DNA from 3 places in the Paenibacillus sp. B-A-8 genome. Region 3 is predicted to be linked to each of the others. Evidence: a T-box and tRNA genes for the amino acid it is inferred to sense, from the RefSeq annotation. Region 3 holds a T-box; the other regions hold tRNA genes.
The links. The T-box of region 3 lies ahead of ACN6MV_RS25125 (arginine--tRNA ligase). A T-box ahead of a tRNA ligase gene usually reads a tRNA of that ligase, here a tRNA-Arg.
Positions count from the first base shown of each region.

Region 1: it has a tRNA-Arg gene. The T-box ahead of ACN6MV_RS25125 (arginine--tRNA ligase) is inferred to sense a tRNA for this amino acid. The anticodon was not compared.
Region 2: it has a tRNA-Arg gene. The T-box ahead of ACN6MV_RS25125 (arginine--tRNA ligase) is inferred to sense a tRNA for this amino acid. The anticodon was not compared.

Region 1 is NZ_CP183882.1:6,234,788-6,239,674, forward strand. It holds gene ACN6MV_RS28135 (ImmA/IrrE family metallo-endopeptidase) at 1-333, shown strand, start outside; tRNA gene ACN6MV_RS28140 (tRNA-Pro) at 435-508, opposite strand; tRNA gene ACN6MV_RS28145 (tRNA-Gly) at 523-596, opposite strand; tRNA gene ACN6MV_RS28150 (tRNA-Pro) at 609-682, opposite strand; tRNA gene ACN6MV_RS28155 (tRNA-Arg) at 713-789, opposite strand; tRNA gene ACN6MV_RS28160 (tRNA-Gly) at 798-872, opposite strand; tRNA gene ACN6MV_RS28165 (tRNA-Leu) at 879-962, opposite strand; tRNA gene ACN6MV_RS28170 (tRNA-Lys) at 978-1,050, opposite strand; tRNA gene ACN6MV_RS28175 (tRNA-Gln) at 1,056-1,130, opposite strand; tRNA gene ACN6MV_RS28180 (tRNA-Val) at 1,174-1,249, opposite strand; tRNA gene ACN6MV_RS28185 (tRNA-Glu) at 1,290-1,364, opposite strand; tRNA gene ACN6MV_RS28190 (tRNA-Thr) at 1,376-1,451, opposite strand; tRNA gene ACN6MV_RS28195 (tRNA-Asn) at 1,453-1,528, opposite strand; rRNA gene rrf (5S ribosomal RNA) at 1,535-1,651, opposite strand; rRNA gene ACN6MV_RS28205 (23S ribosomal RNA) at 1,724-4,652, opposite strand; tRNA gene ACN6MV_RS28210 (tRNA-Ala) at 4,793-4,868, opposite strand.
Region 2 is NZ_CP183882.1:973,317-978,203, forward strand. It holds rRNA gene ACN6MV_RS04315 (23S ribosomal RNA) at 1-575, shown strand, start outside; rRNA gene rrf (5S ribosomal RNA) at 648-764, shown strand; tRNA gene ACN6MV_RS04325 (tRNA-Ile) at 822-898, shown strand; tRNA gene ACN6MV_RS04330 (tRNA-Asn) at 902-977, shown strand; tRNA gene ACN6MV_RS04335 (tRNA-Ser) at 983-1,075, shown strand; tRNA gene ACN6MV_RS04340 (tRNA-Glu) at 1,206-1,277, shown strand; tRNA gene ACN6MV_RS04345 (tRNA-Val) at 1,284-1,359, shown strand; tRNA gene ACN6MV_RS04350 (tRNA-Met) at 1,377-1,453, shown strand; tRNA gene ACN6MV_RS04355 (tRNA-Met) at 1,526-1,602, shown strand; tRNA gene ACN6MV_RS04360 (tRNA-Asp) at 1,628-1,705, shown strand; tRNA gene ACN6MV_RS04365 (tRNA-Gln) at 1,722-1,796, shown strand; tRNA gene ACN6MV_RS04370 (tRNA-Lys) at 1,804-1,879, shown strand; tRNA gene ACN6MV_RS04375 (tRNA-Leu) at 1,895-1,978, shown strand; tRNA gene ACN6MV_RS04380 (tRNA-Gly) at 1,985-2,059, shown strand; tRNA gene ACN6MV_RS04385 (tRNA-Arg) at 2,068-2,144, shown strand; tRNA gene ACN6MV_RS04390 (tRNA-Pro) at 2,175-2,248, shown strand; tRNA gene ACN6MV_RS04395 (tRNA-Gly) at 2,261-2,331, shown strand; gene ACN6MV_RS04400 (YdeI/OmpD-associated family protein) at 2,434-2,898, shown strand; gene ACN6MV_RS04405 (GreA/GreB family elongation factor) at 3,001-3,456, opposite strand; gene ACN6MV_RS04410 (sporulation protein Cse60) at 3,855-4,049, shown strand; gene katA (catalase KatA) at 4,241-4,887, opposite strand, start outside.
Region 3 is NZ_CP183882.1:5,568,190-5,573,076, reverse strand. It holds gene ACN6MV_RS25130 (GH36-type glycosyl hydrolase domain-containing protein) at 1-756, shown strand, start outside; gene ACN6MV_RS25125 (arginine--tRNA ligase) at 815-2,680, opposite strand; T-box leader at 2,721-2,937, opposite strand; gene ACN6MV_RS25120 (hypothetical protein) at 3,220-3,579, shown strand; gene ACN6MV_RS25115 (beta strand repeat-containing protein) at 3,595-4,887, shown strand, end outside.

The DNA of each region.
Region 1 (4,887 bases), 670 kb from region 3:
ATTCGTTTCATGAACCTTGGGACAGGCACAAAGGGATTATATTACCGAAAACTAAGAAGAAGATTTATTGTCATTCATAATGAGTTGCCAGTTGAGTGGCAGCGCTTCGTTTGTGCGCATGAATTAGGACATGATCGACTTCATAAGGGGATTAACCGCTTTTTTCTAGAGGAAAGCTCCTACTTCTCTCCTGGGAAGCTTGAACGTCAAGCTAATGTCTTTGCTGTAAAGCTACTATCCACAGGTAGCAATCCTGAGCAAGAAGAATCATGGAAAAGTTATTATTTACGAATTGGTATTCCACCAGAAGTTCAATTTCTTTTGGAAGAATGATAGAACATATGTTATATCAATACATGCGTATTATTAAATCAATACATAACAAAAAAAGCTCTTACCGAAGTAAGGGCTTCTAAGAGCGATTAAGCTGAGTATCGGGATGACACGATTTGAACATGCGACCCCCTGGTCCCAAACCAGGTGCTCTACCAAGCTGAGCTACATCCCGTTACTATAAAATTATGGAGCGGGTGATGGGAATCGAACCCACGCTATCAGCTTGGAAGGCTGAAGTTCTACCATTGAACTACACCCGCAAAGGTGAAAAATCGGGATGACACGATTTGAACATGCGACCCCCTGGTCCCAAACCAGGTGCTCTACCAAGCTGAGCTACATCCCGTTATAATGCTATGATTGCTTAATAAAAAAATGGCGCGCCCTGAGAGATTCGAACTCCCGGCCTTTTGATTCGTAGTCAAACGCTCTATCCAGCTGAGCTAAGGGCGCAAAAATTATGGAGCGGAAGACGGGAATCGAACCCGCGACCCTCGCCTTGGCAAGGCGATGCTCTACCGCTGAGCCACTTCCGCAAAATATGGTGCGCGTGAAGGGACTTGAACCCCCACGTCGTGAAACGCCAGATCCTAAGTCTGGTGCGTCTGCCATTCCGCCACACGCGCATGTAATAATAAAAGTGAGCCATGAAGGACTCGAACCTTCGACACCCTGATTAAAAGTCAGGTGCTCTACCAACTGAGCTAATGGCTCGCACTTGGCTGGGGATATAGGATTCGAACCTATGAGTGACGGAGTCAAAGTCCGTTGCCTTACCGCTTGGCTAATCCCCATTGATGCTACCTCTATGTTGCCCATAATCTCTCAGGAAGATTATGGTGGAGGCTGAGGGGATCGAACCCCCGACCCTCTGCTTGTAAGGCAGATGCTCTCCCAGCTGAGCTAAGCCTCCATATCTATGGGACCCTCTAAGGGTAAGTACAAGTAAAAGTTGGTGACCCGTATGGGATTCGAACCCATGTTACCTCCGTGAAAGGGAGGTGTCTTAACCCCTTGACCAACGGGCCTTGCAAATCTGTGGAGCTCTCAACCGGATTCGAACCGGTGACCTCTTCCTTACCATGGAAGCACTCTACCTGCTGAGCTATGAGAGCATGGCTCCCCGAACAGGACTCGAACCTGTGACAACTCGATTAACAGTCGAGTGCTCTACCAACTGAGCTATCAGGGAATATCCGCTTGGCAACGTCCTACTCTCCCAGGACCCTTCGGTCCAAGTACCATCGGCGCTGGAGGGCTTAACGGTCGTGTTCGGGATGGGTACGCGTGGAACCCCTCCGCTATCGCCACCAAACGGGCATTACAGCGTAATGCTCAGGCTTAATCGCCTGAAAACTGAATCCGAATTGAATTTGCGTTCTAAGTATAGGATAAGCCCTCGACCGATTAGTATTGGTCAGCTCCATGCATTACTGCACTTCCACCTCCAACCTATCTACCTCGTCGTCTTCAAGGGGTCTTACTAATTGGGAAATCTCATCTTGAGGGGGGCTTCACGCTTAGATGCTTTCAGCGCTTATCCCGTCCGTACGTAGCTACCCAGCCATGCTTCTGGCGAAACAACTGGTGCACCAGCGGTACGTCCATCCCGGTCCTCTCGTACTAAGGACAGCTCCTCTCAAATTTCCTGCGCCCACGACAGATAGGGACCGAACTGTCTCACGACGTTCTGAACCCAGCTCGCGTACCGCTTTAATGGGCGAACAGCCCAACCCTTGGGACCTACTTCAGCCCCAGGATGCGATGAGCCGACATCGAGGTGCCAAACCTCCCCGTCGATGTGGACTCTTGGGGGAGATAAGCCTGTTATCCCCAGGGTAGCTTTTATCCGTTGAGCGATGGCCCTTCCATGCGGTACCACCGGATCACTAAGTCCGACTTTCGTCCCTGCTCGACTTGTAGGTCTCGCAGTCAAGCTCCCTTATGCCTTTGCACTCTTCGAATGATTTCCAACCATTCTGAGGGAACCTTGGAACGCCTCCGTTACTCTTTAGGAGGCGACCGCCCCAGTCAAACTGCCCGCCTGACACGGTCCCCGTACCCGATTAGGGCACTAGGTTAGAACCTAGATACGATCAGGGTGGTATCCCAACGGCGCCTCCACCGAAGCTTGCGCTCCGATTTCTACGGCTCCCACCTATCCTGTACAGATCGTACCCAAATTCAATATCAAGCTGCAGTAAAGCTCCATGGGGTCTTTCCGTCTTGTCGCGGGTAACCTGCATCTTCACAGGTATTAAAATTTCACCGGATCTCTCGTTGAGACAGCGCCCAAGTCGTTACGCCATTCGTGCGGGTCAGAATTTACCTGACAAGGAATTTCGCTACCTTAGGACCGTTATAGTTACGGCCGCCGTTTACTGGGGCTTCGGTTCATAGCTTCGGGTTACCCCTAACCACTCCCCTTAACCTTCCAGCACCGGGCAGGCGTCAGCCCGTATACTTCGCCTTGCGGCTTCGCACAGACCTGTGTTTTTGCTAAACAGTCGCTTGGGCCTTTTCACTGCGGCCCCCTCGTGCTATTCACACTACCGGGGCACCCCTTCTCCCGAAGTTACGGGGTCATTTTGCCGAGTTCCTTAACGAGAGTTCTTCCGCGCGCCTTAGAATTCTCTTCTCGCCTACCTGTGTCGGTTTGCGGTACGGGCACCTTCTCCTGGCTAGAGGCTTTTCTTGGCAGTGTGAGATCATGACCTTCGCTACTACAATTTTCGCTCCCCATCACAGCCCAGCCTTAACGATGTGCGGATTTGCCTACACATCAGCCTCACTGCTTAGACGGACATATCCATCAGTCCGCGTCACTACCCTCCTGCGTCACCCCATCGCTCATAGCGGATTACGGTGGTACAGTAATTTCAAACTGTTGTCCTTCGACTACGCCTTTCGGCCTCGCCTTAGGTCCCGACTTACCCTGAGCGGACGAGCCTTCCTCAGGAAACCTTGGGCTTTCGGCGGATCAGATTCTCACTGATCTTTTCGTTACTCATACCGGCATTCTCACTTGTATGCTGTCCAGCGCTCCTTACGGTACACCTTCAACCCACATACAACGCTCCCCTACCCCAGATACATACATATCTAGCCATAGCTTCGGTGGTGTGTTTAGCCCCGTTACATTTTCGGCGCAGAGTCACTCGACCAGTGAGCTATTACGCACTCTTTCAATGGTGGCTGCTTCTAAGCCAACATCCTGGTTGTCTGTGCAACTCCACATCCTTTCCCACTTAACACACACTTGGGGACCTTAGCTGATGGTCTGGGCTGTTTCCCTTTTGACAATGGATCTTAGCACTCACTGTCTGACTCCCGGCAATAAGTATATGGCATTCGGAGTTTGACTGAGCTTGGTAATCCTTGCGGACCCCGCACCCAATCAGTGCTCTACCTCCACTACTCTTATACCGAGGCTAGCCCTAAAGCTATTTCGGGGAGAACCAGCTATCTCCGAGTTCGATTGGAATTTCTCCGCTACCCCCACCTCATCCCCGCACTTTTCAACGTGCGTGGGTTCGGGCCTCCAGTGCGTGTTACCGCACCTTCACCCTGGACAGGGGTAGATCACACGGTTTCGGGTCTACGTCCACATACTAAATCGCCCTATTCAGACTCGCTTTCGCTGCGGCTCCGTCTTCTCGACTTAACCTTGCATGTTAAACGTAACTCGCCGGTTCATTCTACAAAAGGCACGCCATCACCCATTAATAGGGCTCTGACTTTTTGTAAGCACACGGTTTCAGGTTCTATTTCACTCCCCTTCCGGGGTGCTTTTCACCTTTCCCTCACGGTACTGTTTCACTATCGGTCGCCAGGTAGTATTTAGCCTTAGCAGATGGTCCTGCTGGATTCATACGGGGTTTCACGTGCCCCGCACTACTCGGGATCCGTCTCGGAGAGAACACAGTTTAGGTTACAGGGCTTTTACCTCTATCGCGGGCCTTTCCAGACCTCTTCACCTACCATATTCCTTTGTAACTCCATGTGAGACGTCCCACAACCCCTAAGAGCAAGCTCTTAGGTTTAGGCTGTTCCGCGTTCGCTCGCCGCTACTGACGGAATCACTATTGTTTTCTCTTCCTCAGGGTACTTAGATGTTTCAGTTCCCCTGGTCTGCCTCTACATACCCTATGTATTCAGGTATGAGTAACTGCGAATTACCACAGCTGGGTTTCCCCATTCGGACACCCCCGGATCAAAGCTTGCTTACAGCTCCCCGAGGCAGTTTCGTTGTTCGCCACGTCCTTCGTCGGCTCCTGGCGCCTAGGCATCCTCCGTGTGCTCTTATTAGCTTAACCTTGATTTTTCCTAAGAAAAATCTCACTAATAACATTTACTTGTTTGCACAAGTTGCTAAAAGATGTTCTAAAACGCAAATTCGTTTCGGTATCCAGTTTTCAAGGATCAATGTTAAAGAAAGTATTGAATTTAAAAATTATGGTGGAGCCAAGCGGGATCGAACCGCTGACCTCCTGCTTGCAAGGCAGGCGCTCTCCCAGCTGAGCTATGGCCCCATAAAGGGATATAAGTTAT
Region 2 (4,887 bases), 2.3 Mb from region 3:
CGAAGAGTGCAAAGGCATAAGGGAGCTTGACTGCGAGACCTACAAGTCGAGCAGGGACGAAAGTCGGACTTAGTGATCCGGTGGTACCGCATGGAAGGGCCATCGCTCAACGGATAAAAGCTACCCTGGGGATAACAGGCTTATCTCCCCCAAGAGTCCACATCGACGGGGAGGTTTGGCACCTCGATGTCGGCTCATCGCATCCTGGGGCTGAAGTAGGTCCCAAGGGTTGGGCTGTTCGCCCATTAAAGCGGTACGCGAGCTGGGTTCAGAACGTCGTGAGACAGTTCGGTCCCTATCTGTCGTGGGCGCAGGAAATTTGAGAGGAGCTGTCCTTAGTACGAGAGGACCGGGATGGACGTACCGCTGGTGCACCAGTTGTTTCGCCAGAAGCATGGCTGGGTAGCTACGTACGGACGGGATAAGCGCTGAAAGCATCTAAGCGTGAAGCCCCCCTCAAGATGAGATTTCCCAATTAGTAAGACCCCTTGAAGACGACGAGGTAGATAGGTTGGAGGTGGAAGTGCAGTAATGCATGGAGCTGACCAATACTAATCGGTCGAGGGCTTATCCTATACTTAAAATGCAAATTCAATTCGGATTCAGTTTTCAGGCGATTAAGCCTGAGCATTACGCTGTAATGCCCGTTTGGTGGCGATAGCGGAGGGGTTCCACGCGTACCCATCCCGAACACGACCGTTAAGCCCTCCAGCGCCGATGGTACTTGGACCGAAGGGTCCTGGGAGAGTAGGACGCCGCCAAGCGGACAACCACATTACCCGTGGTATTTTTTTTGCCCTTAATATTCGTATGTCTTAAAAGGGCCTTTAGCTCAGCTGGTTAGAGCGCACCCCTGATAAGGGTGAGGTCGGTGGTTCGAGTCCACTAAGGCCCACCATATTCCCTGATAGCTCAGTTGGTAGAGCACTCGACTGTTAATCGAGTTGTCACAGGTTCGAGTCCTGTTCGGGGAGCCATTTATGGAGAGGTGTCCGAGTTTGGCCGAAGGAGCACGATTGGAAATCGTGTAGGCGCCACAAGCGTCTCGAGGGTTCGAATCCCTCTCTCTCCGCCATGAATTTACTTCCCTGTTAGGGATGAGAAGCCTAGGTGGTTCGTTGAAGCATAAGCTTCGTTAGGAATGCTTCGCAATCTCGATCGTAGTGAGAGTATCCCTCTCTCTCCGCCATAAAGTTTATTAGCATGGCCCGTTGGTCAAGGGGTTAAGACACCTCCCTTTCACGGAGGTAACATGGGTTCGAATCCCATACGGGTCATAACATGGAGGCTTAGCTCAGCTGGGAGAGCATCTGCCTTACAAGCAGAGGGTCGGGGGTTCGATCCCCTCAGCCTCCACCATATTCATTTAAGAACGACGCGGGGTGGAGCAGCCCGGTAGCTCGTCGGGCTCATAACCCGAAGGCCGCAGGTTCAAATCCTGCCCCCGCAACCAAATTTTCCTTAAGCATGATGTTTTGGGACTAGCTGGCGTAGTGTAAATGAATAGTATATACTTATTAAATGACGCGGGGTGGAGCAGCCCGGTAGCTCGTCGGGCTCATAACCCGAAGGCCGCAGGTTCAAATCCTGCCCCCGCAACCAATTTACATTTATGCATTATGTCTGTGGAACCGTGGTGTAGTTGGCCTAACATGCCTGCCTGTCACGCAGGAGATCGCGAGTTCGAATCTCGTCGGTTCCGCCATTTAGTTAATTATTGTTGGGGATTAGCCAAGCGGTAAGGCAACGGACTTTGACTCCGTCATGCATAGGTTCAAATCCTATATCCCCAGCCATTTATGAGAGCCATTAGCTCAGTTGGTAGAGCACCTGACTTTTAATCAGGGTGTCGAAGGTTCGAGTCCTTCATGGCTCACCATTATTTTTAAAGTGTGCGCGTGTGGCGGAATGGCAGACGCACCAGACTTAGGATCTGGCGTTTCACGACGTGGGGGTTCAAGTCCCTTCACGCGCACCATATTTTGCGGAAGTGGCTCAGCGGTAGAGCATCGCCTTGCCAAGGCGAGGGTCGCGGGTTCGATTCCCGTCTTCCGCTCCATAATTTTTGCGCCCTTAGCTCAGCTGGATAGAGCGTTTGACTACGAATCAAAAGGCCGGGAGTTCGAATCTCTCAGGGCGCGCCATTTTTATTACTAAGTCATTACATGTTTTGACGGGATGTAGCTCAGCTTGGTAGAGCACCTGGTTTGGGACCAGGGGGTCGCATGTTCAAATCGTGTCATCCCGATTTTATACCTTTGCGGGTGTAGTTCAATGGTAGAACTTCAGCCTTCCAAGCTGATAGCGTGGGTTCGATTCCCATCACCCGCTTATAATTAAGAAACACCTGTCTATTATAGGCAGGTGTTTTTTTGTATAGTTACATTCATATGGATACAATAGAACTTAGGGCTTTTAGTTGAGGAGGTAGCTATGTTTGAATTCGAAGCTAAATTAGTGCGACCTGATGCAAGTGGGAGCTGGACTTATCTTAACGTCCCTTTTGATGCCGAACAAATATTTGAAACAAAGTCCAGGGTACAGGTAAAAGGAACTGTAAATGGAATCCCCTATAGAGGAACGCTTATGCCCCATGGAAACGGAAAGTATTTTATGGTGGTAAAGAAAGAACTACGGGATCTGGCCAAAGCTCAACCTGGTGATATTGTGCGTGTGACGATGGAGCAGGATCATCAATTACGAGAGGTAGAAGCTCCAGAGGATTTCCTTGATGCGCTGAGTAGCCATGAGCAGGCAGAAGCTTATTACAACGGTCTGGCTTATTCTTATCAGAAGGAATATGTATCTTGGATCGAAGCGGCGAAAAGACCTGAAACCAGAGCATCTCGTATCGAGAAATCAGTTAGCAAGCTCGCAGATGGATTGAGGCTAAAATAAGAATACGAATAATCGATGCAAGGTATGAACATAAGAACAGCGTCCCTTTCCCGTCATAAGGAAGAGGACGCTGTTTACGTTGGTGGATATGCGCGGGGTGGCTTAAATAAGAACGGCTACCTCACCACAATTCACGAACTTAATACTTTCGATCATTACCGACAGTTCACCTGAAGGTATGGCTAACTGGCATGTGCTACCGATCTGAGCTAACAGTAGCTGCATGCCAATAGGCGAGAACATTGAAATCTTGTTATCATTGGGTTCAGCCTGGTTTGGAAATACGATGGTGTAGGTATCTGTAGTATTGTCGTCTAAGTAACGAAGCTGAAGCTGACTTCCAATCAATACGAGTGAGTTCAATTCTTCTCCATTAAAACGGGATAGTAGTTGTTCCAGCTCGGAGCAATAACGGGACAGCAACGTTTCAGCATTGCTTCTTTGTTTACTTCGTTCCGGGAAATATTGATTTAGAAATGCGATTTTTTCCTCATCAAAATATATAAGCTGCTGGACCAATTGTGTCCTTGAGCCTTCATAAATTAGACTATGGTTCATAGTAGATTTCACCCCCTCTAAGTAGCACATTCTTTGCAAATTTGTTATGACGCGTTGCCATATTAAAATCCCTCCTATACAAATAGAGGTCCCCTAGAGGGAACCTTCTGATCAGTATAACAGCTTCTATATGTAAATCCAATCCATTTTGTAAAGGCAATTAATTCTTACTAAATATTGTATTTAAAACGTTTGACTATTACATATTTGGGTGCTATGATAGGCTGATGTTATAGGCATTTCGTAGAAAACTGCGGAATGCCTATACTATATTTCGATGATGTTTTTACATTAATGTTACCAGGGGAGTGATACGCGCCATGTACATTTCGTTGAGTTTACCTATAGAATCTAGACATAAAAATTAACTAATAAATTTATCAAAAGGAGAGATCAGGATGATTCAAGTAAAAGAGTTTGTAGATGCGGATAATTCGTATGCTGAGAATAAGGCAAATGAGTTCTTGGCAGGGCTGCGGGAGGAACAGATTGTGAATATCTGTTACGGTTCGATAGTTAAATCTTCACGTGATGGGGCAGAGCATCAAAGAAGCACAATACTGGTCGTGTATAAGACAAATGAAAGGCAATAACTGGAATACGTTTTTTTCATGCTTATCGGTTGTCTCCACGCTGTGCATCGTGATCGTTCTTATGTATTATATGTTTAGCTAATTAGCCCCTAAATTGGAATACTTAAATCGATAACTTTTCTTACAAACAAAGAGGACCTTTCCCATTACGGGTAAAGGTCCTCTTTGTTTGTATAAGTGCATTTACAGTCTTACACTCCGTCTGGGACAGATAATCCTAAACCGGATGCGACACGCTGTCCCAATTCTGGATCAGCTTTATAAAAGTGTACAATTTGACGAAGTTTAATATCGTTACTTTCAACGGGTGTCATAGCGCCTACGATATTTTGAACAAGACGGGTACGTTCTTCTTCACTCATCAGGCGATACAAGTCACCAGGTTGTGTGTAATGATCATCACTATTATAGGAGACACTGTCGGCATTTCCAGATACTTCGAATGGTGATGTTTTGTACTGTGGTGCTTCTTTAGGTCCACCTAAGCTGTTAGGCTCGTAATAAGCACCTGATCCGCCATTGTTGCCGAGTGCCATACCGCCGTCACGTTGATAGTTCTTCACTTCTACCTTTGGACGGTTGATAGGCAGGCTGTTATGGTTAGGTCCTACACGGTGACGGTGAGCATCGCCGTAAGCAAACAGTCGACCCTGTAGCAATTTATCAGGAGAAGCTTCAATACCAGGGACGAAAGAGCCAGGAGAGAACGTAACTTGCTCTACTTCCGCGAAGTAGTTCTCTGGATTGCGATCCAATACCATGCGGCCAACTTCAATTAATGGATAATCCTTTTGTGACCATACTTTGGTTACATCAAATGGATCAAAGCGGTAAGTGT
Region 3 (4,887 bases):
AGTATGATCAGTGAGCTGCTTACACCGGAACAAGCTGAAGCGCACTATGAAGTGATCCAGGATAAATTGTTCTGCCCAGACGGCGTTCGTCTGATGAACCGTCCAGCACAATACGTTGGCGGCGTTAGCACTCATTTCAAACGTGCGGAGCAAGCTTCTAACTTTGGTCGGGAAATTGGACTTCAATATGTGCATGCACACATCCGTTATGTAGAAGCTATGGCTAAGCTAGGGAAAACCGATCAGGTCTGGAATGGCCTAGCGGCGATCAATCCGATCGGAATCCGTGACGTGGTGCCAAACGCTGAACTACGTCAGGCTAACTCTTATTTCAGCAGCTCGGACGGTAAATTTAACACCCGTTATGAGGCACAGGAGAATTTCGATAAGCTGCGTAATGGTGATGTAGCGGTCAAAGGTGGATGGAGAATCTATTCCAGCGGTCCTGGGATCTACATGAACCAGTTAATCTCCAATGCACTGGGGATCCGTACGGAAGGCGGGGATTTAATCATCGACCCAATTCTGCCGGAGTCACTGGACGGAATGCACTTTAGCTTTGAGTATGCAGGTACTAAGGTAGACTTTATTTATCACCTTACGGGCTCTGACAACAGTCGGATTACTGTTAACGGTAAGGAAGTGCAAGCGGAAGATACGCTTAATCGTTACCGTAGTGGCGGTATCCGGATCAAGCGCGAAGACTTTGATCGTCTCTGCGTGGAAGCTGGAAATGTGATAGACATTTATAAGTAAGATCATATTATTTGAAGGGCAATCTCCGCGATAAGCGTGGAGATTGCCCTTTTTTGTGCTACATACGGCTCGGTGTCGGTAACCCAAGCACTTCAAGTACATCCCCTAAAGTGTCCTTAAATCTCGAAGTGAGCCAGAGACGAAAGGCAATGGTTCCTGCCTCACCTTTTAAAATCGGACATAAAGAATAGAAGTTATTGAAGAGTGTGGCTAAGGTATGCGCGTAGGTACAGAGTATATTCGGCGTCAATTCTACACTGGCAGAATACAATGTCTCCTGCCAGAGGCTAAGCTGTCTCAGGAGAGCAAGTTCTGCTTTTTCCATTTCGATAGGGAATTGAAGTACTGAGGCGTCTGTGCTGAATGGGATTGTAGATTTGCTCAAAACACTGCTAGCACGAGCATAGGTGTACATCAGATAAACCCCGGTATTCCCGGATATTTCTGTAGCTTGTTTGAAATCAAACACGATTTCCGTTCCCAGATTGAACCGCAGCAGATAATAACGAATGGCAGCAGCTGCAATGATGTGGCTGGAAAGCCCCTCTTTATCGGAGCGCGAATGTTCTATGTTCTGTTCCATAAGCTTCACTAAATCGCTCACCTTTACGCCAATTCCTTGGCGTCCGGACATGGCATAAGAAGATTTTCCTTCTGAAATATTTATTCCCAGCTCAGCAGCTGAGGCCGGACTAAGAGAAACAACACCGTAACTTACATGATGGAGCTTTTCTGCCTGATCGTTATAACCTAGTGCGCTTAAAGCCTGCTTAACCATTTGTTGCGGATATTCCTGTCTATAATCAATCACGTTAATGACACGGTCTGCATGTCCATAAGGCTCTTGGGTTCCAGTTAATCCTGTGGTCCATAAGCCGGATGAGAATTCACTATAGGTGAAATCCTTGGTTAGTAGACCGAATTTCCAGAGATGATAAGCAATGTCTTTGGCTGTATACGTCAAAATACCATTCGAACGCACAAGCACCTTATCCATCTGATGATCCTCGGAATCCGTTTCATTGTTTACGTCTGTCCCTTGCTTTAGCACCCAGCATCCCGCAAGCTTACCTTCAGTCTCCTGTACAAAAACTGCCGTTTGCTTCAATCGCTCAGATGCGGCTGTCCAGAATCCCTCTTTTAAAATATTACTCTCCCATACCAGCAGGTCATAATGAATACCAAAACGCTTCATTTCCGCTACATGTTCTCTCACGATACGTTCAGCGACTAGGTTGCCCAGCCACGCCTCATTGCCGTCACCCTGTTCAAGAGCATGCAGCATATCCGTGCGCTTGTGTGTCATCTCTGGATTCCGTGCATATTCTTTGTTCACTTTGGCATAAAGATCCCAGCAATAATCACCGAAGCGTTGATGATCTCCTTCCAAAGGTACATTTAATAAACCTACAACTGTATCAGCCAGCTGGTTGCCCAGATCATCAACGTAGTTATGGACCTCAACATTATATCCGGTTCTTTTCATTATTCTGACTAGTGTATCGCCGATGCAAGCATTTCTCAGGTGACCTACATGAGCAGCTTTATTGGGATTGATGGAAGTGTGCTCGATGATGACCTTGCCCCCTGTGCTGTCAGGTAGATCAAAGGAATGTTTAGCCCACACCTGCCAATCGATATACAAATTAATGAAACCAGGAGCAGCTACTTCGACTTTTTGTAAAAGACCTGTGTAACTCTCTTGTAGTTTAATTTCTGTTTTTACTAATTCGGCTATGACGAGAGGAGATTTGCGCAGGGTTTTAGCTAGCTGCATAGCAATATTGCAGGAATAATCACCATGCTCCAGATTCGCTGGCTGTTCGATTAGAAGAGCAACATCCTTAGTGTAGGAAATTTCTAAGCTGTGGAACACTTTTTTTACACTTTGTTCAATGCTGTTTTTGATGATTTGCTTTAACATGTTATACCCTCCTTTGAAAATACAAAAAAGCCCTCGTCTCAAAAGAGACGAGGGCTTAAGCGCTCGCGGTACCACTCTCGTTGCTAAACAGACGTTTAGCCACCTTACAGGATAACGGTCTTTAGCCGGGGCTTCCTACTTGGGTTCAGAAGTCCATCTCACGGGTGCGCTTCATTAGGTGATCTGTGCCGGCTTACACTTACCCGGCTCGCTGAGGACTAGAACACGTTAACTACTCTCCCGCTCATCGATGCTTGAATAATTTTTATCAGTATAACGAATATTTCGAAAAAAGCAATAGGGTGTGTTACTCAGTGAAATCTAGAAGATGTTTGAGTATTAGATTGTTCGATTAGTAGATTGCGAATTCAAAGTATAGAAGGTAGTCATTACTCGAATGGCAATTCCTTTGCATAAATGTCCACACATTAATTTTAAATACAGAATATTACTATATAGAGCTATTAATTATGAACCATGTTACTAGTGTTATAGTTTGTAATCTTTCAAAATGCAGTGGGAGAGAGGAGTGAATAAAGATGGCTTTATATTCAACTGGACCTATAGATAATACTTCAATTCTGGGGGTCAGACAGACTCAAATCGTAACAGTAAAAGTAGTTAACCGTGATTCTCTTAATCCATATAATTTTGTCATTCAAGGCTTTTTATTAAATGGATCAAGAACGATGTACGTGAATGAAATGCTAAATCTCGCACCTAACCAAGTTCTTACTAGGAACTATTTTGCTGATTTAGATGCATTTGAATTTGTGTTTGCAACAGTAGACGAGGTTGAAGCAGAGCTAGGGATTTCGGTCTGGGGAAAACAGGCTTCGGGGCAATTAGTAGATCCTCATCGAATAGCAGCGTGGGAAAAATATTCAGCAATAATCTAAAGGAGTGTTGAGAAATTGAGCAATTTATCTACCGGGCCGATTGATAATACGATGGTGGGAGGTATACGACCTACTCAACATGTTACGATCAAAATCGATAACCAAAGCGATGTTGTTTCTTCTACGGTTCTCGTCCAAGGATATTATATAGATGGGACAAGAACTTTATATGTTAGTGAACTTTTTAACGTTATGCCTGAACAAGTAATATCATCAGATTATTATGCAGATTTTGATGGATTTGAATTTATATTTACGACTTTAAGCCTGGTAAATGATCCTATTCAAATTTCAGTATGGGGAAAAAATAGTATAGGTCAAATCGTGACTGCTCACCGACTTGTTCATTCTGAATTACTCGGTGCAACAGTTGGAGTAACTGGAGCGACAGGGGCGGACGGAGCGACTGGAGCAACGGGAGCAGACGGAGTGACTGGAGCAACAGGAGCAGACGGAGTGACTGGAGCAACAGGAGCAGACGGAGTGACTGGAGCAACAGGAGCAGACGGAGTGACTGGAGCAACAGGAGCAGACGGAGTGACTGGAGCAACAGGAGCAGACGGAGCGATTGGAGCAACGGGAGCAGACGGAGTGACTGGAGCAACAGGTGCGACTGGAGCTGATGGAGCAGACGGGGTGACTGGAGCAACGGGAGCAGACGGAGCAACTGGAGCAACGGGAGCAGACGGAGTGACAGGTGCAACAGGAGCAGATGGAGTGACTGGAGCAACGGGAGCAGACGGAGTGACTGGAGCAACGGGAACAGACGGAGCGACTGGAGCGACAGGTGCAGACGGAGTGACAGGAGCGACTGGAGCAGACGGAGTGACTGGAGCAACAGGAGCGACAGGTGTGACAGGTGCGGACGGAGTGACTGGAGCAACAGGAGCGGACGGAGCAACAGGTGCGACTGGAGCAGACGGAGTGACTGGAGCAACGGGAGCAAACGGAGTGACTGGAGCAACAGGAGCAGACGGAGTGACAGGTGCAACGGGAGCAGACGGAGTGACTGGAGCAACGGGAGCAGCCGGAGTGACTGGAGCAACGGGAGCAGACGGAGCGACTGGAGCAACGGGAGCAGACGGAGTGACTGGAGCAACAGGAGCAGACGGAGTGACTGGAGCGACGGGAGCAGACGGGGTGACTGGAGCAACAGGAGCAGACGGGGTGACTGGTGCAACAGGAGCAGACGGAGTGACTGGAGCAACAGGAGCAACGGGAGCTGACGGAGCAACAGGAGTAACTGGAGCAGACGGAGTGACAGGAGCGACTGGAGCAACGGGAGCAGACGGAGCAACTGGAGCAACG